3 regions of the Mesorhizobium sp. B2-4-17 genome follow, and region 2 is predicted to be linked to each of the others. Evidence: predicted binding sites of a transcription regulator. Region 2 holds the regulator's gene; each other region holds the start of a gene.

Region 1 (7,495 bases), on a different contig from region 2:
CGGGAAGAATGCCTGTCTGCCGCAAAGTCTTGCTCCGCTCGAAGGCCGGGCGAGGTCTGGTACAACCCTCTTAATGAAGCCGGCAATTGACGCAAGCGTGGCGCGGGTCTAAAGGGTCGTTATCCCGTGGTGATTTGGCCGGTCGGCTTGCAGCCACGTTAAACAAGTCGCTAAAGGACCGTCGGGCCGCAAGGCCGTATGGACCGGTTGCGACTTTCGCGGCCGGTTTTTTTGTGTCTGGAACAAAAGCAATGAGCACCAAGAAGCGCAACTGGAAGCCTCAGACAGCCCTCGTGCATGGCGGGACCCTGCGTTCCGGCTTCGGCGAGACCTCCGAGGCGATATACCTGACCCAGGGCTATGTCTATGAGACGGCGCAGGCCGCCGAAGCCCGTTTCAAGGGCGAGGAACCGGGCTTCATCTATTCGCGCTACGCCAATCCGACCGTCGATATGTTCGAGAAGCGCATGTGTGCGCTGGAAGGTGCGGAGGATGCCCGCGCCACGGCATCCGGCATGGCTGCGGTAACGGCGGCGCTTCTGTGCAGCGTCAAGGCCGGTGACCACATCGTGGCGGCGCGCGCGCTGTTCGGGTCCTGCCGCTGGGTGGTCGAGACGCTGGCGCCGCGCTACGGCATCGAGGCGACGCTGGTCGACGGCACCGACATCGCCAACTGGGAAAAGGCGGTGAGGCCGAACACCAAGCTGTTCTTCCTGGAAAGCCCGACCAACCCGACGCTGGAAGTGGTCGACATCACGGCAGTCGCCGCACTTGCCAATTCGATCGGCGCACGGCTTGTCGTCGACAATGTCTTCGCCACGCCTTTGCAGCAGAAGCCGCTGCAGCTCGGCGCCCACATCGTCGTTTATTCGGCGACCAAGCACATCGACGGCCAGGGCCGCTGTCTGGGCGGCGTGATCCTGTCGGACAAGGAGTGGATCGACAAGAACCTGCACGACTATTTCCGCCATACCGGCCCCAGCCTGTCGCCCTTCAATGCCTGGACGCTGCTGAAGGGCCTGGAGACGCTGCCGCTGCGCGTGCGCCAACAGACGGAAAGCGCCGGCAAGATCGCCGACTTCCTCGCCGAGCAGCCGCAGATCGCCCGCGTGATCTATCCCGGCCGCGCCGACCATCCGCAGGCGGATATCGTCAAGAAGCAGATGTCGGGCGGCTCGACGCTGATCTGCCTCGACGTCAAGGGCGGCAAGCAGGCGGCTTTCGCCTTGCAGAACGCGCTCGACATCGTGCTGATCTCGAACAATCTCGGCGATGCCAAGAGCCTGATCACGCATCCGGCGACGACCACCCACAAGAACCTGACGGACGAGGCCCGCGCCGAACTCGGCATCGGGCCAGGTACGCTCAGGCTGTCGGTCGGCCTTGAGGATACCGACGACCTTCTGGAAGACATCGCGCAGGCGTTGCAGACGGCCAAGTAAGGCCTGCCTACGCGGCTTCAGGCGCTCGACGGCGTCTCCTCCAGTTCGGTCGCCTTGGTGCCGATGGTCATCGCATTGCCGCGCCAGTCGACGGCGCCGCCGAGCCAGCCACGTGCCCACATCGCCGGCAGGATGAGGTCGCGCACCATGATCGCCGCGACGATGCGCGATGACAGGTACCAGCCCTTGGACCAGGCCAGGGCACATTCCGGAAGGTAGAAGGCCGCCAAAACGGCGATGGCCGTGAGCGGCAGGCTGAAGCCGGCGCTTGCCGCCGCGGCCAGCGCAAGCAGCAGCGGCACCACGGCACCAGTCAGGATTTCAGGCGCGAAGAACAGCGGGAAGGTGACGCGGCGCAGGCGAGCCCAGCGGGCCTGGCGCGACCAGATCTCGCCAAGCGTGCGCCGGCCGAGCGGCTGCTCGAAAGGCGCGGCAACGAGATTGACGCGCAGGCCAAGCCCGTTCACCAGCTTGGTCGCGGCGGCGTCCTCGGCGATCTCGGCGGCCAGCGCGCGAATGCCGCCATTGGCATCCAGCATGGGCTTGTTCCACAGCATGCTCTTGCCCTGGGCAAAGCCTAGCCCAAGCGCCTCGCCGGCATATTGCCAGCGCGCCTGCAGCGTGTTGAGAAAGGCGCATTCGACCTCAGCCCAGAAGCCATCGGGCCGCGAACCGATCGGCGTCGAGCAGACAAGGCCGGTATCCGGCCGCCATGCCGCCATCAAATGCTGAATGTAGTCCCTCGGCATCAGCACGTTGGAATCGGCAAGAATGACCCAGTTGTGGCGCGCCGCTTCCCAGCCCTTGACACAATTGTTGAGCTTGGGATTGGCGCTGATACGGTCATCGCCGATCAACAGGCGGGCTGGCACTTTGGGAAAGCGCCCCATGGTGGCACGGATCAGCGTGACCACCGGATCGTCCGCATGGGCGACGCAGAAGATCAGTTCATAGCGCGGCCAGTCAAGCGAGAAGGCGCGCTCCAGTGTCTCGTGCGTGAACGGCTCGACGCCACGCGATGGTACGACAATCGACACCGGCAGCGATTTGCCGGCTGGCGGTGCGATCGTAGTGCGCCGTTTCAGCTGTGAGGTGGCAAGCGCAATGCTGGCGGCGTTTGAAAGGATGAGTGCGGTCGAGAGCGAGGCGGCTATGAGAGTGAGTTCCATCGAGATCTGGTCACTCCAGAAAAGACGGCGCGCGTGACGGCCGTTTCAACAGGTCGGCAGAGCGCCGAGTCGCCCACACCACCATTGTCATGTGTCACTTAAATGACATTCTTTGCCGCCACCTGCCTTTCAGGGTCACGCGCGACAAGACGCGCACGTTGACCTGCTCGCTGGGAGCGCCGAAAGGTACCGGATTGTTTTGGAGCCGCTCATGTACCGCGCCGTCACGCGCAACATTGAAGTGCAGGTCAGGCCGTTCTATCTCGAGGATCGTTCGGACCCTTCGGAGAACCGCTACGTCTGGGGCTATCAGATAACGATCGACAACCAGTCGGACGAGTTCGTGCAGCTTCTGTCGCGCTATTGGCACATCACCGACGGAGCGGGCCGGGTCGAGGAGGTGCGCGGGCCGGGCGTTGTCGGGGACCAGCCCGAACTCAACCCCGGCGACAGCTATCAATACACGTCCGGCTGCCCGCTCTCGACGCCGTCAGGGATCATGGTCGGGCACTACACGATGCGCAACAAACGCGGCGAGACGTTCGACATCGCCATCCCCGCCTTCTCGCTCGACCTGCCGGGGACAAAGCGGACCGTGAATTAGACCTCGGCGATTGGCGAGGTCCGCTGCGATGGCGTCACTATTCGGGGAGAAATGCCCATCAGGGCAACGAGGGCGGCAGCTCGTGGGAACATACAAGCGCTGGGTGGATCCGCGCGATCACTGCCGAAGGTTGCGCTGCCCCTCATCCGCCTGCCGGCACCTTCTCCCCGTGAAAGGGGAGAAGACCGGTATTTCACTTCGCCGCCGCGAATTCCGCCGGGTCGAAGTCATATTGCTTCGAGCAGAATTCGCAGGCGACATGGATGCCGCCGTCCTCGGTGCTGTCCCTGATCTCCTGCGCGGAGAAGCCTTCGAGGATGCCGCGGATCTTGTCCCTGGAGCATGAGCACTGGTCGGCGACGGGGACGCCGCCGAAGACGCGCACGCCGTGCTCGTGGAACAGCCTGTAAAGCAGCCGCTCGGCGCCGATCGTGGGATCGATCAGTTCCGTCGGTTCGATGGTGCCGAGCAGCGCCAGCAATTCCTGCCAGGAATTGTCCGTGGGATCATGGATCTCCTCGCGCGGATCGCCATCGCCGCCATGCAGGTCCGGGACGCGCATGCGCTCGGACGCCTGCGGCAGGAACTGCGCCAGGATGCCGCCGGCACGCCACTGCTCGCGCGCGCCGCCGACGCCGGGCGTCAGCAGCTTGGCCACGGAGAGTCTGATGTCGGTCGGAATCTGTTCCGACTGACGGAAATAGGTGCGTGCCGCGTCTTCCAGTGTTTCGCCGTCGAGCTGGACGATGCCCTGATAGCGTTGCGTATGGGCGCCCTGGTCGATGGTCAGCGCCAGCACACCGCTGCCAAGCAGCGTCTGCTGGGACGTCTCGCCGGCCGCGACCAGTGCCTCGAGCCGATCCGCATCGAAGCGCGCGTAGGCGCGCAGCGCCGAGGGCGTGGAAAAATCCGCCACCAGCATGTCGACCGGCCCGTCGGTGCGGGTCTGCAGGATGAACTTGCCCTCGAATTTGAGCGAGGTGCCGAGCAGCACCGTGAGCACACAGGCTTCCGCAAGCAGGCGGGCAACCGGCTCGGGATAGTCATGGCGGCCGAGGATGGCGTCGAGCATCGGCCCGAGTTGCACGGTGCGGCCGCGTACGTCGAGCGGACCGACCTCGAAAGGCACGACATGGTCGTCGCCAGCGTAGCCGAACTCGCCGAGTTTGGGGTGATGTTCAGTCACTTGATGGGTTTCCAACATGACAAAGCTCCAGGGCGCGGCCATGCGGCCCCGGTGGGCACATGCGTCCAAACGCGCTTGATTTGCGTGATGCGGCGCAGATAGGGATCGCGCCTCCGCGGATCAAGCGCCCAGACCAGCGCCATGACACTTCAAACGTCCAGACACTTCGAGCACCAAGACACTTCAAGCACCAAGACACCAGGCGAGCACGGCCTTCTGGGCATGGAGTCGGTTCTCGGCCTCGTCGAAGACCACCGAATGCGGCCCGTCCATGACCTCGTCGGTCACCTCCTCGCCGCGATGCGCCGGCAGGCAATGCATGAACAGGGCGTCCGGCTTTGCCTTGGCCATCAGCGCCGCATTGACCTGATAGGGCAGGAAGACGTTGTGGCCGCGTGCACGATGCTCCTGGCCCATCGACACCCAGCTGTCGGTGACCACACAATCCGCCTGGTCGACGGCTTCTTCGGCCGAGCGGGCGAAGCTGATCCTGCCGCCATTGGCCTTTGACCAGTCGACATATCTTTCGAACGGATCGCTGCCCTCGGGCACTGCGACATTCAGGTTGAAGCGGAAACGCGCCGACGCTTCGAGCAGCGAATGCAGCACATTGTTGCCGTCGCCGGTCCAGGCGATGGTCTTGCCGGCAACCGGACCGCGATGCTCCTCGAAGGTCATGATATCGGCCATCAGCTGGCAAGGATGGGTGTCGTCGGTCAGGCCGTTGATCACCGGAACAGTGGCATTCTCGGTCAACTCCAGCAGCCGCTCATGCGAGGTGGTGCGGATCATGATGGCATCCACATAGCGCGACAGCACCTTGGCGGTGTCGGCGATGGTCTCGGAACGGCCGAGCTGCATCTCGGTGCCGGTCAGCATGATCGTCTCGCCGCCAAGCTGGCGCATGCCGACATCGAAGGAGACGCGCGTGCGCGTCGACGGCTTGTCGAAGATCATGGCCAGCACCTTGCCTTCGAGCGGCTTCGACCGATCGCCCGCCTTGAGGCGCGCCTTGCGCGCCACCGCGTCCGTCAGCATGAAGCGCAGGTCGCCTTCGGAAACGGCGGAAAGGTCGGTGAAGTGGCGCACTGACATCAGCAATGGTTCCGGGATTACTTCGCGGCGGCCACGGCAATGGCATCCGCCAGGCCTTTGGCACCAGCGCGGATGCGGTTGAGCGCGTCGTGGATCTCGGCGTCTGTGACGGTAAGCGGCGGCAGCAGGCGGATGACGTTGTCGCCGGCCGGAACCGCCAGCAAATGCTGGTCGCGCAGCGCCATGTTGACCTTGGTGTTGGGCATGGCGCATTTGAGGCCGAGCATCAGGCCGGTGCCTCTAATGCCTTCGATGACTTCGGGAAACTCGTCGGCGACCGCGGCAAGTCCCTGCTTCATCAGCAGCGCCTTGCGCTGGACGTCCTCGAGGAAGCCGTCTTCCAGCACGACGTCGAGCACGGCGTTGCCGACCGCCATGGCCAGCGGGTTGCCACCGAAGGTCGTGCCGTGCACGCCAGCGGTCATGCCGACAACCGCCTCGTCGGTGGCAAGGCAGGCACCCATCGGGAAGCCGCCGCCAATGCCCTTGGCGATCGCCATGATGTCGGGGGTGACGCCTGACCATTCATGCGCGAACAGTTTGCCGGTGCGGCCAATGCCGCACTGAACCTCATCATAGATCAACAGCAGCCCGTGCTGGTCGCAAAGCTGACGCAGCCGCTTCAGCGATTGCACCGGCACCGGACGGATGCCGCCCTCGCCCTGCACCGGCTCGATCAGGATCGCGGCGGTCTCAGGCGTAATCGCCTTTTCGGCGGCATCGATGTCGTCGAAGCCGACTTGGTCGAAGCCTTCGACCTTGGGTCCGAACCCTTCGAGATATTTGTATTGGCCGCCTGCCGCGATGGTCGCCAGCGTGCGGCCATGGAAGGCGCCTTCGAAGGTGATGATGCGGAAGCGCTCGGGATGGCCCTTGACGAAGTGGTAGCGCCGCGCCGTCTTGATGGCGCATTCCAATGCCTCGGCGCCGGAGTTGGTGAAGAACACCTTGTCGGCGAAAGTGGCGTCAACCAGGCGTTCGCCGAGCCGGCTCTGTTCCGGTATCTCGTAGAGATTGGAGACGTGCCAGAGTTTTGCCGCCTGCTCGGTGAGGGCGGCGACCAGATGCGGGTGGCCGTGGCCCAGCGAATTGACCGCGATGCCGCCGGCGAAATCGAGATATCGCTCGCCCTTGTCCGTAACCAACCAGGTGCCTTCCCCGTGGTCGAAAGCCAGGGGTGCGCGAGCAAAGGTCTCGAAAAGCGCCGAACCGCTCATTATATGCGTCTCCGGTACCGGAAAATCAAAAAAGCCGCCAAAGCGGCGGCCTTTGCGGCTTATCGGGTTTTTCGGCCATGAAGTCAACGAAAACGTCGCGTAGTGGCACGCGGCAAGCCCCCTGACGAGATGCCGGCTCATAAGCGACCGGCAAGTTGGGGAAAACCGAAAAAACCGATTCGTGTTGCACTTGGGACTCTTGTCACCGAGTCAGCGCATAAGGTAATTGTAGTCGAGAAATAACTAGATTTCGTGCGGCGGACCTAATCACCAGATATATGTGGTGTCTGTCCCAGCAGTGGTGCTGGGTCGGGAATGGATTCTGATTGCCGCACGCTTAGCAGGAGCGCGGTCTCATGAACTGGACTGACGAGCGGGTCGAACTTCTCAGAAAATTGTGGTCGGAGGGTCTGAGCGCAAGCCAGATTGCTGCGCAGCTTGGAGGGGTCAGCCGCAATGCGGTCATCGGCAAGGTGCATCGGCTGAAGCTGTCGGGCCGCGGCCGCGCAACGGCGACGCCGGCACGCCAGAAGAAGGCGACGCAAGGCTCGACCATCCAGAAATCAGTGGCGCGCGCCGCGACCGCGGCTCGCCATGTCACGACATCGATCGGCGCGACTGCCCTTCAGACGCAATTCGACGCCGAACCGGTGGCGCGGCACTATATCCGCCCGGTCGAGAATGTCGTGATACCGATCTCACGGCATCTGCAACTCGTCGAGCTGACCGAGCGCACCTGCAAATGGCCGAATGGCGATCCGCTCTCGGAGGATTTCAACTTC
Region 2 (7,495 bases):
GCTGAGTCCTGGCCGATGACGTCCGCGACCTGGATCCTGCTGTACAAGAAGCCCGATGACGCCGCGGCGACCAGCGAAGCCCTCAAGTTCTTTGCCTGGTCCTATGCGAAGGGCGACAAGATGGCGGGTGAACTGGACTACGTTCCGATGCCGGACAAGGTCGTCAAGAGCGTCGAGGAAATGTGGAGCAAGGACATCGTCGGCAGCGACGGCAAGTCGCTCTACGCCGCCAAGTAACTCTCTTTGTCGAAGGGAGGACGCCTTTGGCGTCCTCCCATTTCTTTCGAATACGAGGGGCTAGATGACCACCGTTTCAGAAGCTACGCCGTTATCGAGCGTCATGCGGTCCAGGGATGCGACAGTGCGGCGCTTCGCCTTCACGGACATGGTGTTTCGGGAGGCTACACGCTCTTCTGCCGTCCTCGTCCTGCTCATCCTCAGCGGCGTCGCCATCTCGTTGTTTGCCGGCTCATGGGAAGCCCTGTCTAAGTTCGGCTTTTCCTTCCTGACGACCGAGGCATGGAACCCGGTCACCGAGAATTTCGGCGCCCTGTCGCCGATCTACGGCACCATCGTCACGTCAGCCATCGCAATTCTGATCGCCGTTCCCATCGGCATCGGCATCGCCGTCTTTCTTACCGAACTTTGCCCGCGGCCGCTGCGGCGCCCGATCGGCATCGCCGTCGAGCTTCTGGCCGGCATCCCTTCGATCATCTACGGCATCTGGGGCCTGTTCGTGTTCGCACCGTTCCTGCAGACGACGATACAGCCTTTCATCATCGACATCTTTCACAACGTGCCCGGGCTCTCCAGCCTGTTCGCCGGCCCGCCCTATGGCATCGGCCTACTGACGTCGTCGCTGATCCTGGCCATCATGGTGCTGCCGTTCATCACCTCGATCACCAAGGACGTGTTCGACACAGTGCCGGCGGTGCTGAAGGAATCGGCCTACGGCATCGGCTGCACAACCTGGGAAGTCACGCGGCGCGTGGTCATTCCCTACACCCGTGTCGGCATTATGGGCGGCGTTATGCTCGGCCTCGGCCGCGCGCTCGGCGAAACCATGGCGGTGACCTTCGTCATCGGCAACGCGCATCGTATCAGCGCCTCGCTGTTCGCGCCGGCGACGACGATCTCCGCGACGATCGCCAACGAATTCACCGAAGCCGACGGCCAACTCTACACCTCTTCACTGGTGGCGCTCGGCCTGATCCTCTTCGTCATCACCTTCATTATCCTTGCCATCGCACGCTATATGCTGATGCGCATCGACGCCCGCACGGGAGCCTGACCGATGTCGACGTCCCTGGCACTCCACAACAGACGCAAGAGAAGGAACGGCGTGATGATGGCGCTCTGCGTCGTCGCCGCCGGCATCGGCCTTGCCTGGCTGGCGCTGATCCTCGGCGCCCTGGTCTACAAGGGCCTGTGCGGCGTTTCGCTGGCGGTCTTCACCGAGATGACGCCACCGCCCGGCGATGCCGGCGGCCTGCTCAACGCCATCTATGGCAGCATCGTGATGACCGTCATCGGCGTCATCGTCGGCACGCCGATCGGTGTGCTGGCCGGTACTTACATGGCCGAATACGGACGCTTCTCGAAGCTGACCACGGTGGTGCGTTTCATCAACGACATCCTGCTGTCGGCGCCGTCGATCGTTATCGGCCTGTTCGTCTATGAGTTGCTGGTGCGGCCGATGGGGCACTTCTCCGCCATCGCCGGCGCCGTCGCGCTGGCCATCCTGGTCATCCCGGTGGTGGTGCGCACCACAGAGGACATGCTCAACCTGGTGCCGAACGCCTTGCGCGAGGCCGGCGCCGCGATCGGCGCACCGCGCTGGGTGGTCATCCGCTCTGTCGCCTATCGTGCCGCGCTTTCCGGCATCGTCACCGGCATATTGCTGGCCATCGCCCGCATCTCCGGCGAGACGGCGCCGCTGCTCTTCACCGCGCTCAACAACCAGTTCTGGTCAAGCAATCTCAACGCGCCGATGGCCAGCCTGCCTGTCACCATCTTCCAGTTCGCTCTCAGCCCTTACGAGGAATGGCAGCAACTGGCGTGGACCGGCGCACTTATAATCACCCTAACGGTTCTCGGGCTGAGCATCTTCGCCCGCAGTCTTACCGGACGCAGAGAGGACAGATGAAACCGATGTTGTCCACCGAGTTGAACGTGGCCGAGGCTGCCGTGGAAAAGGCCAAGATCGAGGTCAAGAACCTCAATTTCTACTATGGCCAGTCGAAGGCGCTGAAGGACATCAGCCTGTCGCTGCCCGAGCGCAGTGTCACCGCCTTCATCGGCCCTTCGGGCTGTGGGAAGTCGACGCTGCTGCGCGTCTTCAACCGCATCTACGAGCTCTACCCGAGGCAGAGCGCCGAGGGTCAGGTGCTGCTTGACGGCCGGAACATTCTCGACCGCTCGCAGGACCTCAACCTGCTACGCACCAAGATCGGCATGGTGTTCCAGAAGCCGACGCCGTTTCCGATGTCGATCTATGAAAACATCGCGTTCGGCGTCAGGCTCTATGAGAAGATCAGCAAGGCCGAGATGGACGGCCGTGTCGAGCAGGCGCTGAAGCGCGCGGCTCTGTGGACCGAGGTCAAGGACAAGCTCAACGCCAGCGGCCTCAGCCTTTCGGGCGGCCAGCAGCAGCGTCTTTGCATCGCCCGCACCGTGGCGGTGAAGCCGGAGGTCATCCTGCTCGACGAGCCGGCATCGGCGCTCGACCCGCTGTCGACCGCCAAGATCGAGGAATTGATCGACGAGCTGCAAGCCGACTACACGATCGTCATCGTCACCCACAACATGCAGCAGGCGGCGCGCGTGTCGCGCCAGACGGCTTTCATGTATCTGGGCGAGCTGGTCGAGTTCGATCGTACGGAGAAGATCTTCACATCGCCCCGCGAGAAGCGCACGCAGGACTATATCACCGGCCGCTTCGGCTGATCTCACGCATACGAGGACCAGGATCATGGCCGAACACACAGTCGCTTCTTTCGACGAGGATCTCGGACAGATCAGCAGGCTGATCAGCGACATGGGCGATCTCGCCAGCTCGATGGTCGGCGGCGCCACCAAGGCGCTGCTGAACTCCGACAACGCGCTGGCACAGCGCGTTGTCTCCGACGACGTCATCATGGACGCGCGCCAGCGCGAACTCGACGACCGCGCCATCACGCTGATCGCCAAGCGCCAGCCGATGGCCGACGATCTGCGGCATGTCGTCGGGTCGATCCGCATGGCCGGCGACCTCGAACGCATTGGCGACCTTGCCAAGAACATCGCCAAGCGCGTCGGTACGGTCGGCCTGTCCACCACGCCGCGCGACCTGTCGCATTCCATCGACGCCATGGCGCAGCTGGTGCTGATCCAGGTGCAGGGCGTGATCGAGGAGTATGCGGCGCACGATGCCGAGGCCCTTGCCAAGCTGCGCGCCGATGACGAACGTATCGACGTCAAATACACCTCCGTGTTCCGCGAACTTCTCACCTACATGATGGAGGATCCGCGCAACATCACGGCTTGCACGCATCTGTTGTTCTGCGCCAAGAATCTCGAGCGCATCGGCGACCATGTGACCAACATCGCCGAGAATGCCTACTATGTGCTGACCGGTACGCAGCTGCCCGCGAATCGTCCGAAGCAGGACGAAACGGCGATGTCGGCGCCGGCGGCTTGATCGTCAGAGCGGTTCACCGTTTTACGGAAAACCGCTCTCTCTCTTGTTTCCATGCAATTCCGGACGGAAAACCGCTTCACACTTTTCCTGGAATTGCCTTAGAGGTGACCAGTCGATGATCGCGCCACGCATCATGGTGGTGGAGGATGAGGAGCCACTCGGCGTGCTCCTCCGCTACAATCTGGAATCGGAAGGCTACCAGGTCGAGGTGGTCCCGCGCGGCGACGAGGCGGAGATTCGCCTGCAGGAGAACGTCCCCGACCTCCTGGTGCTCGACTGGATGGTGCCGGCGGTGTCCGGGATCGAACTCTGTCGCCGGCTAAGGATGCGGCCCGAGACCGAGCGGCTGCCGATCATCATGCTGACGGCGCGCGGCGAGGAAAGCGACCGCGTGCGCGGCCTTTCGACCGGCGCCGACGATTATCTGGTCAAGCCGTTCTCGACACCGGAATTCATGGCCAGGGTCAAGGCGCTGCTGCGCCGCGCCAAGCCGGAAGTGCTGTCCAGCGTGCTCAAGGTGGGCGACATCGTGCTCGACCGCGAATCACATCGCGTCTACCGCAAGAAGAGCGAGATCCGGCTCGGGCCGACCGAATTCCGCCTGCTCGAATTCATGATGCGTCATCCCGGCCGGGTGTTCTCGCGCAGCCAGCTGCTCGACAATGTCTGGGGGGAGACGATCTATATCGACGAGCGCACGGTGGACGTGCATGTCGGCCGGTTGCGCAAGGCGGTCAATAACGGCCGCATGCCCGACGTCATCCGCACCATTCGTGGTGCGGGGTATGCAATCCGCGAGGATTGAGCGCGACTTTATTCAGGCCACGTTCTTCCCGGAGCCGGCTTTCGCCTGCATGCCCGGCGCGAAAATCTCCTGGTCGACGAAGGTCAGCGCCCGCATGGCGCAGCCCTCGCGGATCAGCGGCAACTCGTTGGGCTCGGTGTCGAAGGAAATCGATTTCGAGTGCTGGCCGCCGGCGGTCTGGGCGATGGCCTCGCGCAATGCCGGCTCGATCAGGTCGAAGGCGGCGGCGCTGACGCCGACCATGGCGACGGGGGCGGGATCGATCAGCGCGAACAGGCTGCCGAGGCCGTAGCCCAGCGCCTCGCCGGCCCTGCGGTAGGCCTCGCGCTCGGGCCCGTCCGTTTGCCGCGCCGTCGCCGCCAGCGCCCGCATCTGCGCGTCGCTGACATCGGCGACCGGCTCGGTGTCCTCGCTGAGCTGCCTGGCGTTGCGCCAGATGGCGTAATTGCCGGCATAGGCTTCGACGCAGCCGCGCCGCCCGCAGCGACAGAGCGCGCCGCCTGGCCGATGGATCATATGGCCGAATTCGCCGCCCGAGGAATGGGTGCCGGTGAAGAGCTCGCCCTTCAGCACCAGGCCCATGCCGATACCGTGCGAAAGGAGAATGGCGATGAAGTCGTCGCGGTAGCGCTCCGGATCGCGCCAGCGCAGCGCCACCGCCATCATGTTGCAGTCATTCTCCACGGTGGCGGGGATGCCGAACTCGGCTTCGAGTATGTCGGCGAAGGCGATGTCGGTCTGCGGCGTGATGGGCGACCACAGCATTGCCCGGGCATCGGTGTCGGTGATGCCCTGGATCGCCAGCGCGATACGGGCGACGCTGCGCACGTCGAGGTCGGGATCCTCCAGGCGCCGCCGCACGATGGCGACGCATTCGCCGATCAGTGCATCGCGCGACATGGTCAGCGTATCCAGCCGGCGCTGTTCCTCTGATATGACCTGGCCGGCATAGTCGATGACGGCGACGGACAGGAAATTCAGCGACAGCACCACGGTCATCACCGTTGCGGCTTCCGGATTGAGGCCAAGCCCGACCTGCGGCCTGCCGCGTTTGAGCGCGCCGGCCTCGCTCGGCTTGCCTTCGGCCAGGATACCTTCGCCGATCAGATCAGAGGAAATCGCCGATATGGTGGAGTGGCTGAGGCCGGTGGTCGCGGCGATTTCGGTGCGCGAGGGCTGGCCGGCCCGGCGCACGGCCGCAATCACCATTGCGCGGTTGCGCCGGCGCAGATCGTCGTGGCGGATTCCGACCGACATGCCTTTCCAATATCCTCCCGGTCGCCGCGGCTCGTCGTGCCCCTCGAACACTGCGGCAACAGATCAAATACTGGCAGAAGCGGCCGGCGATGTCATTTATTTATTGCGGGGCCCGAAAAAAGGTTCTCGGCCCTGAAAATCCATCAGAATCATTGTTGACAGCCTTCCGGCTATGCATCACTATTTTTTTTGAGGCTCGAAAAAATAGAGCCTTTGTGCCGGCCTTCGGGTCAGTTTGGTCGCGCCATACGCGGCGCAGGGAGGATATCATGAAGAGATTCGCAGTCGCCATCCTGGCGGGTGTCGCCATGTCACTGACGCTCGCGTCGGTCGCGCAGGCGAAGGGTAAGGTCATCGGCGTTTCTTGGTCCAACTTCCAGGAAGAGCGCTGGAAGACCGACGAGGCCGCCATGAAGAAGGCGATCGAGGCCGCCGGCGACAAGTACATCTCCGCCGACGCACAGTCCAATCCCGGCAAGCAGCTCACCGATGTCGAGAGCCTGATCTCGCAGGGCGCCAATTCGCTGATCATCCTGGCGCAGGATGCCTCGGCCATCGGCCCGGCCGTCCAGAAGGCGCTGGATGAAGGCATTCCGGTCGTCGGCTATGACCGCCTGATCGAGAACAAGGACGTCTTCTACCTGACCTTCGACAACAAGGAAGTCGGGCGCATGCAGGCCCGCGCGGTGTTCAAGGTCAAGCCGGAAGGCAACTACGTCTTCATCAAGGGCTCGGGCGCCGATCCGAATGCCGACTTCCTGTTCTCGGGCTCGATGGAAGTGCTCAAGCCGGCCATCGACAGCGGCAAGATCAAGAATGTCGGCGAGGCCTATACGGACGGCTGGCTGCCCGCCAACGCCCAGAAGAACATGGAGCAGTTCCTGACCGCCAACGACAACAAGGTCGATGCCGTGGTCGCCGCCAATGATGGCACCGCCGGCGGTGTCGTCGCGGCGCTGACCGCGCAAGGCCTTGCCGGCACAGTGCCGGTGTCGGGCCAGGACGGCGATCACGCCGCGCTGAACCGCATCGCGCTCGGCACCCAGACCGTGTCGGTGTGGAAAGACGCGCGCGAGCTCGGCAGGAATGCCGCCGAGATCGCCTCGCAACTGGCCGACGGCAAGAAGATGACCGACATCGCCGGCGTGAAGGACTTCACGACGCCTGGCGGCAACACCGTCAAGTCGCTGTTCCTGACCCCGGTCGCCATCACCAAGGACAATCTCAACGTCGTCATCGATGCCGGCTGGATCAAGAAGGACGAAGTCTGCGCGGGCGTCGCCGCCGGCACCGTCGCGGCCTGCAACTAAGCTGGCCTGTTTCTCTCAGATATAGACGCCGCGGCCCTGGAACGGTTCAGTGTTTCTTGAATCGCTGAACCGTTCCAGCCCATTGTTTCCCACAATTCCGGACGGAAAACCGCTACGCACTTTTCCTGGAATTGCTTTAAGGCGGCGTTTTCTCAAAAAGATTTGTGTTTCCGCATCAGGCGGATAGCTTCTAGGCTGGGCTCCGGCGTCCGCGCCAGACGGCGGCCAGTGGGAGGAAATCATGACCGACACGACGTCCAACCCGCCGCAGGTCGATACCGCACGCGCCTCGGAACTCGGCGCGGTCGCCCGCTTCCTGAAGGCAACCGAGATCGACACCCGCATGCTCGGCATGATCGGCGCCCTGTTGCTGATCTGGGTGGGGCTGCACGTGATTTCGAGCCTGCGTCTGGGCGTCAATCCGCTCGATTTCGACAGCCGCAC
Region 3 (7,495 bases), on a different contig from region 2:
ATGCGCCGATGGAGTGCAGGCCGATGGCGATGATGGCGGCGATCGGACCGATCGAGACGATGGCCGCGAACAGGCCGGCGATGACGATCTCGGGGAAGGCGCGCAGCAGTTCCATGAACCGCTTGACGATCAGCCGCAGCACCGGATGGGGCGTCAGATTGCGCGCCGCGATGAAGGAGAACGGCACGGCAAAGACGAAGCCGACGAAGGTCGAGACCAGCGCCACATTCACGGTGGTCAGCATCAGCTCGAAATATTCGGGGACGTAGAACCCGCCCCAGACATAGACGCGGCCGAGCGGGAAGTTGAATTCCTGGGTGCCGGTATCATGTGGCGAGGCGATGTCGAACAGGGCCCGCCAGACGTCGTTCCAATCCTTGGGAACAAGCCAGCTCAGGAAATCCAGAAGGTGGGGCAGCCGGTCGAAGAAATGCCCGGCATTGGCTTCGTCGGCGAACCACATGCTGGCGAACATCGCCACGAGCAGCAGGGCGACGCCCAACGCCGTATAGAAGCGGCGAAGCGACGTCTGGCGTCGCCAGGCATCAGCCATCTGGTGGGGGGCGCCGGAAGGGGCGGGAACGGAAAGGGTCATGATCGGGGATGCAAAAAGGGCGGCGCTTTCAGCACCGCCCTTTCCGATTTCATCATCAGCCGCCGATGGCTGCCTTACGGGCTTCGACGATGACGCTGTAGAAGTCCGGCTTCACCGGAACGTAACCGGTGAAATCGCCGCCTTCGACGCCTTCGAAGCAAGCCTTGTCCTTCTTGGGCAGGTCGGTGAAGAAGGCCGTGAGCTTTGCAGTCATCTCGTCGCCGAGCGCGGTGCGCACGACCAGCGGGCCGTTCGGGATCAGGCCCGAGCGCCAGACTTCGACGAAGTCGTTAGGGTCGACGGCGCCCTTGGCGACTTCCTTGTGGAAGGTGCCGGAGCTGTAGCCGTTCTTGAAGTCGCCGATGCCCGAGGAATCGTCGACCGCGACATCGACCTTGCCGTCGCGCACGGCCAGAACGTTGTTCTCATGGCCGCCGTTGAACTGGGTCGAAGCGAAGAAGCTATCGTTCGGCATGCCGGTGGTCTTCGGAATCTGGGTCAGCGGGATCAGATAGCCCGAGGTCGAGTCCGGGTCGGCGTAGCCGAGTTTCTTGCCCTTGGCCGACATGATGTCCTTTATGCCCGAGGACTTCAGCGCCATGCCGATCGAGTAGTAGCCGGTGGAACCGTCGGTCTGTTTGGTGGTGAGGATCGGGGTGACGGCTTTCGGGTCCTTGATGTAGACGCTGGCATAGCCGGAAGCGCCGAGCTCGGCGAAGTCGAGCGTGCCGCCGAGCAGGCCCTGGATGACGCCGTCATAGTCGGCGGCGGGAAACAGCGAGACCTTCTCGAAGCCGAACTCGGTCTTCAGGTGGTCAGCCAGGCACTGGTAGTTGCGCAGGCGGTCGGTCTCGTTTTCACCGCCGAGAATGCCGACGCGGAATTCTTTCATGTCGGCGGCATGGGCCATGCTGGTGGCCATCGCGAGCACCGAAACGGCGCCAAAAATCATTTTCCTGAACATATGACGTCTCTCCTGTAGGTTCCGGCCCCGCGCCGGCAGCGTTCTTGATTTTGACGGTGCCCTTGACGCGGGCGGACGATCCAGTACGGCTTTTCTTGGCCCATGATCTTTCCCGAAAAACGAATTCCACTTTTCGGGATTATGGGCTCAGTATCCCGGGAAAGCGGGTTCGAGCGGTCCGGCGGATGCGGTAATCTTTTGTTTGTAGGCAACGCTGGTCGAGGTGATGGCCTCCGAGATTTCGCTGCCATTGGCATCGGCGCCGTAGACAAGACGCACGGCGTCGCGGTCGAGTTCTTCGGGCGGACCGTCGAAGACGACCTTGCCGGCGGCCATGCCGATGATTCGGTTGCAATAGGCGCGGGCGGTGTCCAGCGTGTGCAGGTTGGTGACGACGGTGATGCCTTCGCGAAGGTTGATGTCCTGCAGCGAATCCATAACCACCTTGGCATTGAGCGGGTCGAGCGAGGCGATCGGCTCGTCGGCGAGGATCACCTTGGGCTGCTGCATCATGGCGCGGGCTATCGCGACGCGCTGCTGCTGTCCGCCCGACAACGTGCCGGCGGGCTGGAGCGCCGTGGGCGCGATGTCGAGCCGTTCCAGCGCCGCGACCGCCTCGGCGCATTCGGCGCGCGAGAACATGCCCAGAAGATTGGACAGGGTCGAACGATGGTTTAGTTTGCCGAGCAGCACGTTGGTCAGCACGTCGAGACGCGGCACCAAGTTGAACTGCTGGAAGATCATGGCGCAGTCGCGCTGCCAGCGCCGCAGTGGCGAACCACGCAGCCTGGAGACCTCGGCGCCGTCAAAAAAAATCGACCCCTGGCTGGGATCGACAAGACGGTTGATCATGCGAAGAAGGGTCGACTTGCCAGCGCCGGAACGGCCAATGATACCAACCATCTGACCCTGCGGGATCGAGATGTTGACGTCGCTGACGGCGGTGTTCTTGCCAAATCGTCGGCTGACACCGCGGATTTCGAGCGTGGCAGAGGTAGCTGACATGGGGCCGGGCTCCAGTCCAGTCGCGATTGAAGGTCTGTTGGGTCTTCGCTAGCGCAGCGCCATGAACCTGCGGTGTCGGATTGATGTCAGTTTTGTTACTACCCACAGGCCTGCGCCAGGCGTTTGGAGGGGACGATCAGCCGAGCACCAGCAGTTCCTCGAAATGCTTCATGTCATGGAACGCACAGAATGCGGGATGCTTGATCTCGATCACCGGGGCCTGCCGTACGAAAAGCGCAAGGCAATCGTCGAACAGCGCCTGCCATGCCGACGCCCTGTCATCCGCAAACCGTTGGATCTGATAAGCGAAGGTGATGTGAAAGACGTAGGTTTCGTGATCAGGGTGCCGGTATCCGAACGCCACCGCGAGTGCGTCGCGCCATTCGCGCATGATGCGCACGTCCTCGTCCGTCGCGCCGGCAACGGTAAGGCCGGTCGGCACGACCTCGATAACCTTGATGTTGAAGGGAGGCAAGCCTTCGAAACCCTTCAGGCGTTCCAGATAGAGGCGGGTCATGGCGTCGATGCTGGTGTCGAGCGGCACGTCCTGTGGCCAGTAAGGCAAGCGGCGGCGATATTCGATGATGCCCTGGAACAGCGTCATGTGCAGGCTGGAGACCGGCGTGAAGGCAAGGCGGTCGGCGTCCGGCATTGCCATCATCCGATCGCGCACGGCCAGCACCACCGCTTCGGAGGGCGAGCCGCTGACCAGATGGCTGACGACGGTGTTGCCGGGCTCGAGGAGAAAGTTGCCCGATGCATCGTAGCGCGTGCCAAGGTGCGCCGGCGGCGTCGGATTGGAGCCGGCAAAGAATCCGGCGAGCGAGGATCTGACGGTGTCGGGCATTTCGATCTCCTTGGGGAGATGGCCTCCTGTCCGAGTCCTGTGTCAAGGGTATGAAACGGACCCCTCCTCAACAACGATGCACTGAGTTATCCGCCGTACTTCTCCAGAAACGCCTCGGCCTCGAGTTCGCGAAAATCGTCGAGCGAAGCACGCAGCCTCGCATGGTCCCAGTCCCACCAGGCCAGCGCCTGATAGCGCTCAGCGGTGCGGCGGTCGAAGCGCTCGCGGATCGGTTTGGCCGGCACGCCGGCGACGATGGTGTAAGGCGCGACATCCCTGGAGACCACCGCACCGGCGCCGACCGCGGCGCCGTCGCCGACGGTGACGCCGGGCAGCACGGTCGAGCCGTGACCGAGCCAGGTGTCGTGACCGATGGTGACGCGTTTGGCACGGCGCTGCGCAAAAAACTCGCTCTCGTGCTCGGCATCGTCCCAATAGTCCGAGGCGCGGTAGGTGAAGTGATGCAGCGTCGGCCGCCAGGTCGGGTGGTTGGTGGCGTTGAGGCGCACGCTTGCCGCAATGTTGGCAAACTTGCCGATCGTCGCGCACCAGACGGCGCAGTCCTGCATTATGTAGGAATAGTCGCCGAGCTCGCTCTCCGAAACCCGGCTGCGGTCGGCGATCTCGGTCCAGCGGCCGAGTGTCGAATTGTGTACCTCCGCCGTCGGGTGGACCAACGGTGTCTCGGATAACTTCCTGGTCATGCGGCGAGTTTTCCCGGAGCGAAAGCTGTCACGTCGATGACGCGGTCGGCGACCGCCTCTCGGACATCATGGTCGTGGAAGATGCCGAGCAGCGCGACGCCCGCTGCCTTCTTGGCGGCGATGAGTTCGATCACCACGTCGCGGTTCCTGGCGTCGAGCGAGGCGGTCGGCTCGTCGAGCAGCAGGATCGGATGCTCGGTGATGAAGCCGCGCGCTATGTTGACGCGCTGCTGTTCGCCGCCCGAGAAGGTGGCCGGTGGAAGCGCCCACAGTTTTTCCGGCAAATTGAGCTGCGCCAGCAAGTCGCGTGCCTTGCCACGCGCCTCCTCGCGTTCCTCACCCCGCTCGACCAGCGGTTCGGCGACGACATCGAGCGCCGAGACGCGCGGCACGGTGCGCAGGAACTGGCTTACATAGCCGATGGTTTGCCGGCGCACGGCCAGCACGGTGCGCGGGCTGGCACTGGCGAGATCGATCAGGCCGCCTTCATGGCTGACGATGATCTGGCCTTCGTCGACGGCATAGTTGCCGTAAAGCATTTTCAGGATCGAGCTCTTGCCGGCCCCGGAGGGACCGCCTAGCACCGTGCATTCGCCAGCCTTGATCGAGAACGAAACAGCTGCGACGACCGGCAATTTGATGCCGTCGCGCAGATGCATGGTGAAGCTTTTGGCGACATCGGAGACAACGAGCGGGGTTGGCATCAGAAAGTCCTCCGGTCGCCATTCGATAGTGATCCTGCGTGGAGCCAAGCGCCCCCCTCTGGCCTGCCGGCCATCTCCCCCTCAAGGGGGGAGATCGGATGTCGCGTCGGCTTTCGCCAATCTTCAACGTTGCAGAATGAGCGAGGCAAAAGAGCCGCTGATCTCCCCCCTTGAGGGGGAGATGGCCGGCAGGCCAGAGGGAGGTACGCCGGAGCGAGCATGATCAAACCTGCAGAATCGAGGAAACGAGAAGCTGGGTGTAGGGCGCGCGCGGGTCGTCGAGCACGCGGTCGGTGAGGCCGCTTTCGACGACGCGGCCGTCCTTCATCACCATCATCCGCTGCGACAGCAGCCGAGCCACGGCGAGGTCGTGGGTGACGACGATGGCGGCCAGGCCAAGATCGGTGACGAGCCCGCGCAAGAGATCAAGCAGGCGCGCCTGCACGGAAACATCGAGGCCGCCGGTCGGCTCATCCATGAACACCAGGCGTGGGCCGGTGACGAGGTTGCGGGCGATTTGCAGGCGCTGGCGCATGCCGCCGGAAAAGGCGCGCGGTTCGTCGTCGATGCGGTCTTCCTCGATCTCGACTCGCGACAGCCAGTCGACGGCGGTGGCGCGGATCTTGCCGTAGTGCCGGTCGCCCACGGCCATCAGCCGTTCGCCGACATTGGCGCCGGCCGACACCGTCATGCGCAGGCCGTCGGCCGGGTTCTGATGGACAAAGCCCCAGTCGGTGCGCATCAGGAATCGGCGCTCGGCCTCGCTCATGCGGTAGAGCTCGCGGAACTGGCCGTCGCGCATACGATAGCTGGCGGTGCCGGAGGAAGGCAAAAGCCGCGTCGACAGGCAGTTGAGCAGCGTCGTCTTGCCGGAACCGGACTCGCCGACGACAGCCAGAACCTCGCCCGGCCACAGGTCGAACGAAACGTTGTCGCAGCCGACGCGCGAGCCATAGAATTTGGAAAGCGCCGAGACGCGGAGCAGCGGTTCGTCGGTCATTGTGCCGCCTCCATTTTTTCCGAGGCAAGAAGGCTTTCGGGGGCAAGATGACCGCGATGGCCGTCTTCGCGCCGCTTCTCGCAATGGTCGGTGTCGGAGCAAACGAACATGTGGCCGCCATGGTCGTCGAGGATGACCTCGTCGAGATAGACATTCTCGGCCCCGCACAGCGCGCAGGGCTGGTCGAAGGTCTGTATCTCGAACGGATGGTCCTCGAAGTCGAGGCTGACCACGTCGGTGAAGGGCGGCACCGCGTAGATGCGCTTTTCGCGGCCGGCGCCGAACAGCTGCAGGGCCGGCGAGCGATGCATTTTCGGGTTGTCGAATTTCGGCGTCGGCGAGGGATCCATCACATAGCGGCCCTCGACCTTGACCGGATAGGCATAGGTGGTGGCGATGCGGCCGTGTTTGGCGATGTCCTCATAGAGCTTCACATGCATGAGGCCGTATTCCTCCAGCGCATGCATTTTCCGCGTCTCGGTTTCGCGCGGTTCGAGGAACCGCAGGGGTTCAGGAATCGGCACCTGGTAGACCAGAACCTGGCCTGCACTCAGCGGATGTTCGGGGATGCGGTGGCGGGTCTGGATGATGGTGGCGCTGGCCGTATCGGTGGTCACCGCGACATTGGCGACCTTCTTGAAGAAGGCGCGGATCGAGACGGCATTGGTGGTGTCGTCGGCGCCCTGGTCGATGACCTTCAGCACATCGTCCGGTCCGATGATCGAAGCGGTGACCTGGACGCCGCCGGTGCCCCAGCCGTAAGGCATCGGCATTTCTCGCGAGGCGAACGGCACCTGGTAGCCGGGGATGGCGATGCCCTTCAGGATCGCGCGGCGGATCATCCGCTTGGTCTGTTCGTCGAGATAGGCGAAGTTGTAGCTGGCGATGTCGGTCATGCTGAGACTTCCAGTCCTTTGGCATAGCGCGCCAGCCGCTGGTTCAGCGTCCCGGTGTGCAGTTCGAACATGTGGTTGTCGTCGTCGTAGAAATAGATCGAGCGGCCCTCACCCTCGACGCGTGGGCGCGGCGGGCGCATCTCAAGCCCGAGCTTGCCGACGCGCTCGGCATAGCGGTCGAAATCGGCGTCATCGATCTTGAAGGCGACGTGATTGTAGCTGCGCTCCGGCAGCGGCTCGCCTTCCATGATGGCGATCCAGATGTCGCCGATCAGGAAGAATTTTTCGCGCGACAGCGAGAACTGTTCGGCATCGCTGGCATAGACCTCGCGCGCATCGAACACGCCCTCGAGAATCCTGGTCATCCGGCCGAGATTGCGCACGATGAAGGTCATGTGTGACAGGCCGTCGATCATTCCGCGGCCTCCCTTTTCTCTTCCGCCTTCGTGGGGGTTTCGCGGGCCTCATACTCGGCGCGCATGCGGCGTACGAGGTCGAGCTCGGCCTGGAAGTCGACATAGTGCGGCAGCTTCAGATGCTCGACGAAGCCGGTCGCCTGGACATTGTCGGAATGCGAGATGACGAACTCCTCGTCCTGCGCGGCGGCAACGATATCCTCGCCGAGTTCGGAGGCACGCAGTGCCCGGTCGCAGAGCGCCATGGCCATCGCCTTACGCTCGCTCTGGCCGAAGACGAGACCGTAGCCGCGGGTGAATTGCGGTGGCGCCTTGGCCGAGCCCTTGAACTGGTTGACCATCTGGCATTCGGTGACCCGCACCG

Evidence for each region. The regulator PhoB, encoded in region 2, activates phosphate uptake and scavenging genes when phosphate is short. The targets are predictions, from matches to a motif close to TGTCATNNANCTGTCAT.
Region 1: a site for PhoB is predicted at 2,703-2,719, ahead of FJ548_RS05300 (ceramide glucosyltransferase). Genes of this name have one in related genera too.
Region 3: a site for PhoB is predicted at 2,637-2,653, ahead of phnC (phosphonate ABC transporter ATP-binding protein). Genes of this name have one in related genera too.

The regions. Positions count from the first base shown of each region.
Region 1 is NZ_VFUX01000004.1:143,772-151,266, reverse strand. Features, by position in the region: gene FJ548_RS05310 (2'-deoxycytidine 5'-triphosphate deaminase) at 1-25, opposite strand, end outside; SAM riboswitch at 117-194, shown strand; gene FJ548_RS05305 (O-succinylhomoserine sulfhydrylase) at 252-1,442, shown strand; gene FJ548_RS05300 (ceramide glucosyltransferase) at 1,460-2,611, opposite strand; gene apaG (Co2+/Mg2+ efflux protein ApaG) at 2,823-3,215, shown strand; gene FJ548_RS05290 (Hsp33 family molecular chaperone) at 3,409-4,443, opposite strand; gene argF (ornithine carbamoyltransferase) at 4,585-5,496, opposite strand; gene FJ548_RS05280 (aspartate aminotransferase family protein) at 5,514-6,713, opposite strand; gene FJ548_RS05275 (GcrA family cell cycle regulator) at 7,070-7,495, shown strand, end outside.
Region 2 is NZ_VFUX01000020.1:83,570-91,064, reverse strand. Features, by position in the region: gene pstS (phosphate ABC transporter substrate-binding protein PstS) at 1-237, shown strand, start outside; gene pstC (phosphate ABC transporter permease subunit PstC) at 302-1,291, shown strand; gene pstA (phosphate ABC transporter permease PstA) at 1,295-2,146, shown strand; gene pstB (phosphate ABC transporter ATP-binding protein PstB) at 2,143-2,946, shown strand; gene phoU (phosphate signaling complex protein PhoU) at 2,972-3,679, shown strand; gene phoB (phosphate regulon transcriptional regulator PhoB) at 3,795-4,484, shown strand; gene FJ548_RS17295 (ROK family protein) at 4,497-5,741, opposite strand; gene xylF (D-xylose ABC transporter substrate-binding protein) at 6,011-7,051, shown strand; gene FJ548_RS17285 (sugar ABC transporter permease) at 7,293-7,495, shown strand, end outside.
Region 3 is NZ_VFUX01000027.1:30,870-38,364, forward strand. Features, by position in the region: gene phnE (phosphonate ABC transporter, permease protein PhnE) at 1-595, opposite strand, end outside; gene phnD (phosphonate ABC transporter substrate-binding protein) at 651-1,559, opposite strand; gene phnC (phosphonate ABC transporter ATP-binding protein) at 1,707-2,564, opposite strand; gene FJ548_RS21155 (DUF1868 domain-containing protein) at 2,701-3,411, opposite strand; gene FJ548_RS21160 (DapH/DapD/GlmU-related protein) at 3,498-4,115, opposite strand; gene phnL (phosphonate C-P lyase system protein PhnL) at 4,112-4,819, opposite strand; gene phnK (phosphonate C-P lyase system protein PhnK) at 5,043-5,819, opposite strand; gene FJ548_RS21180 (alpha-D-ribose 1-methylphosphonate 5-phosphate C-P-lyase PhnJ) at 5,816-6,715, opposite strand; gene fosX (FosX/FosE/FosI family fosfomycin resistance hydrolase) at 6,712-7,131, opposite strand; gene FJ548_RS21190 (carbon-phosphorus lyase complex subunit PhnI) at 7,128-7,495, opposite strand, start outside.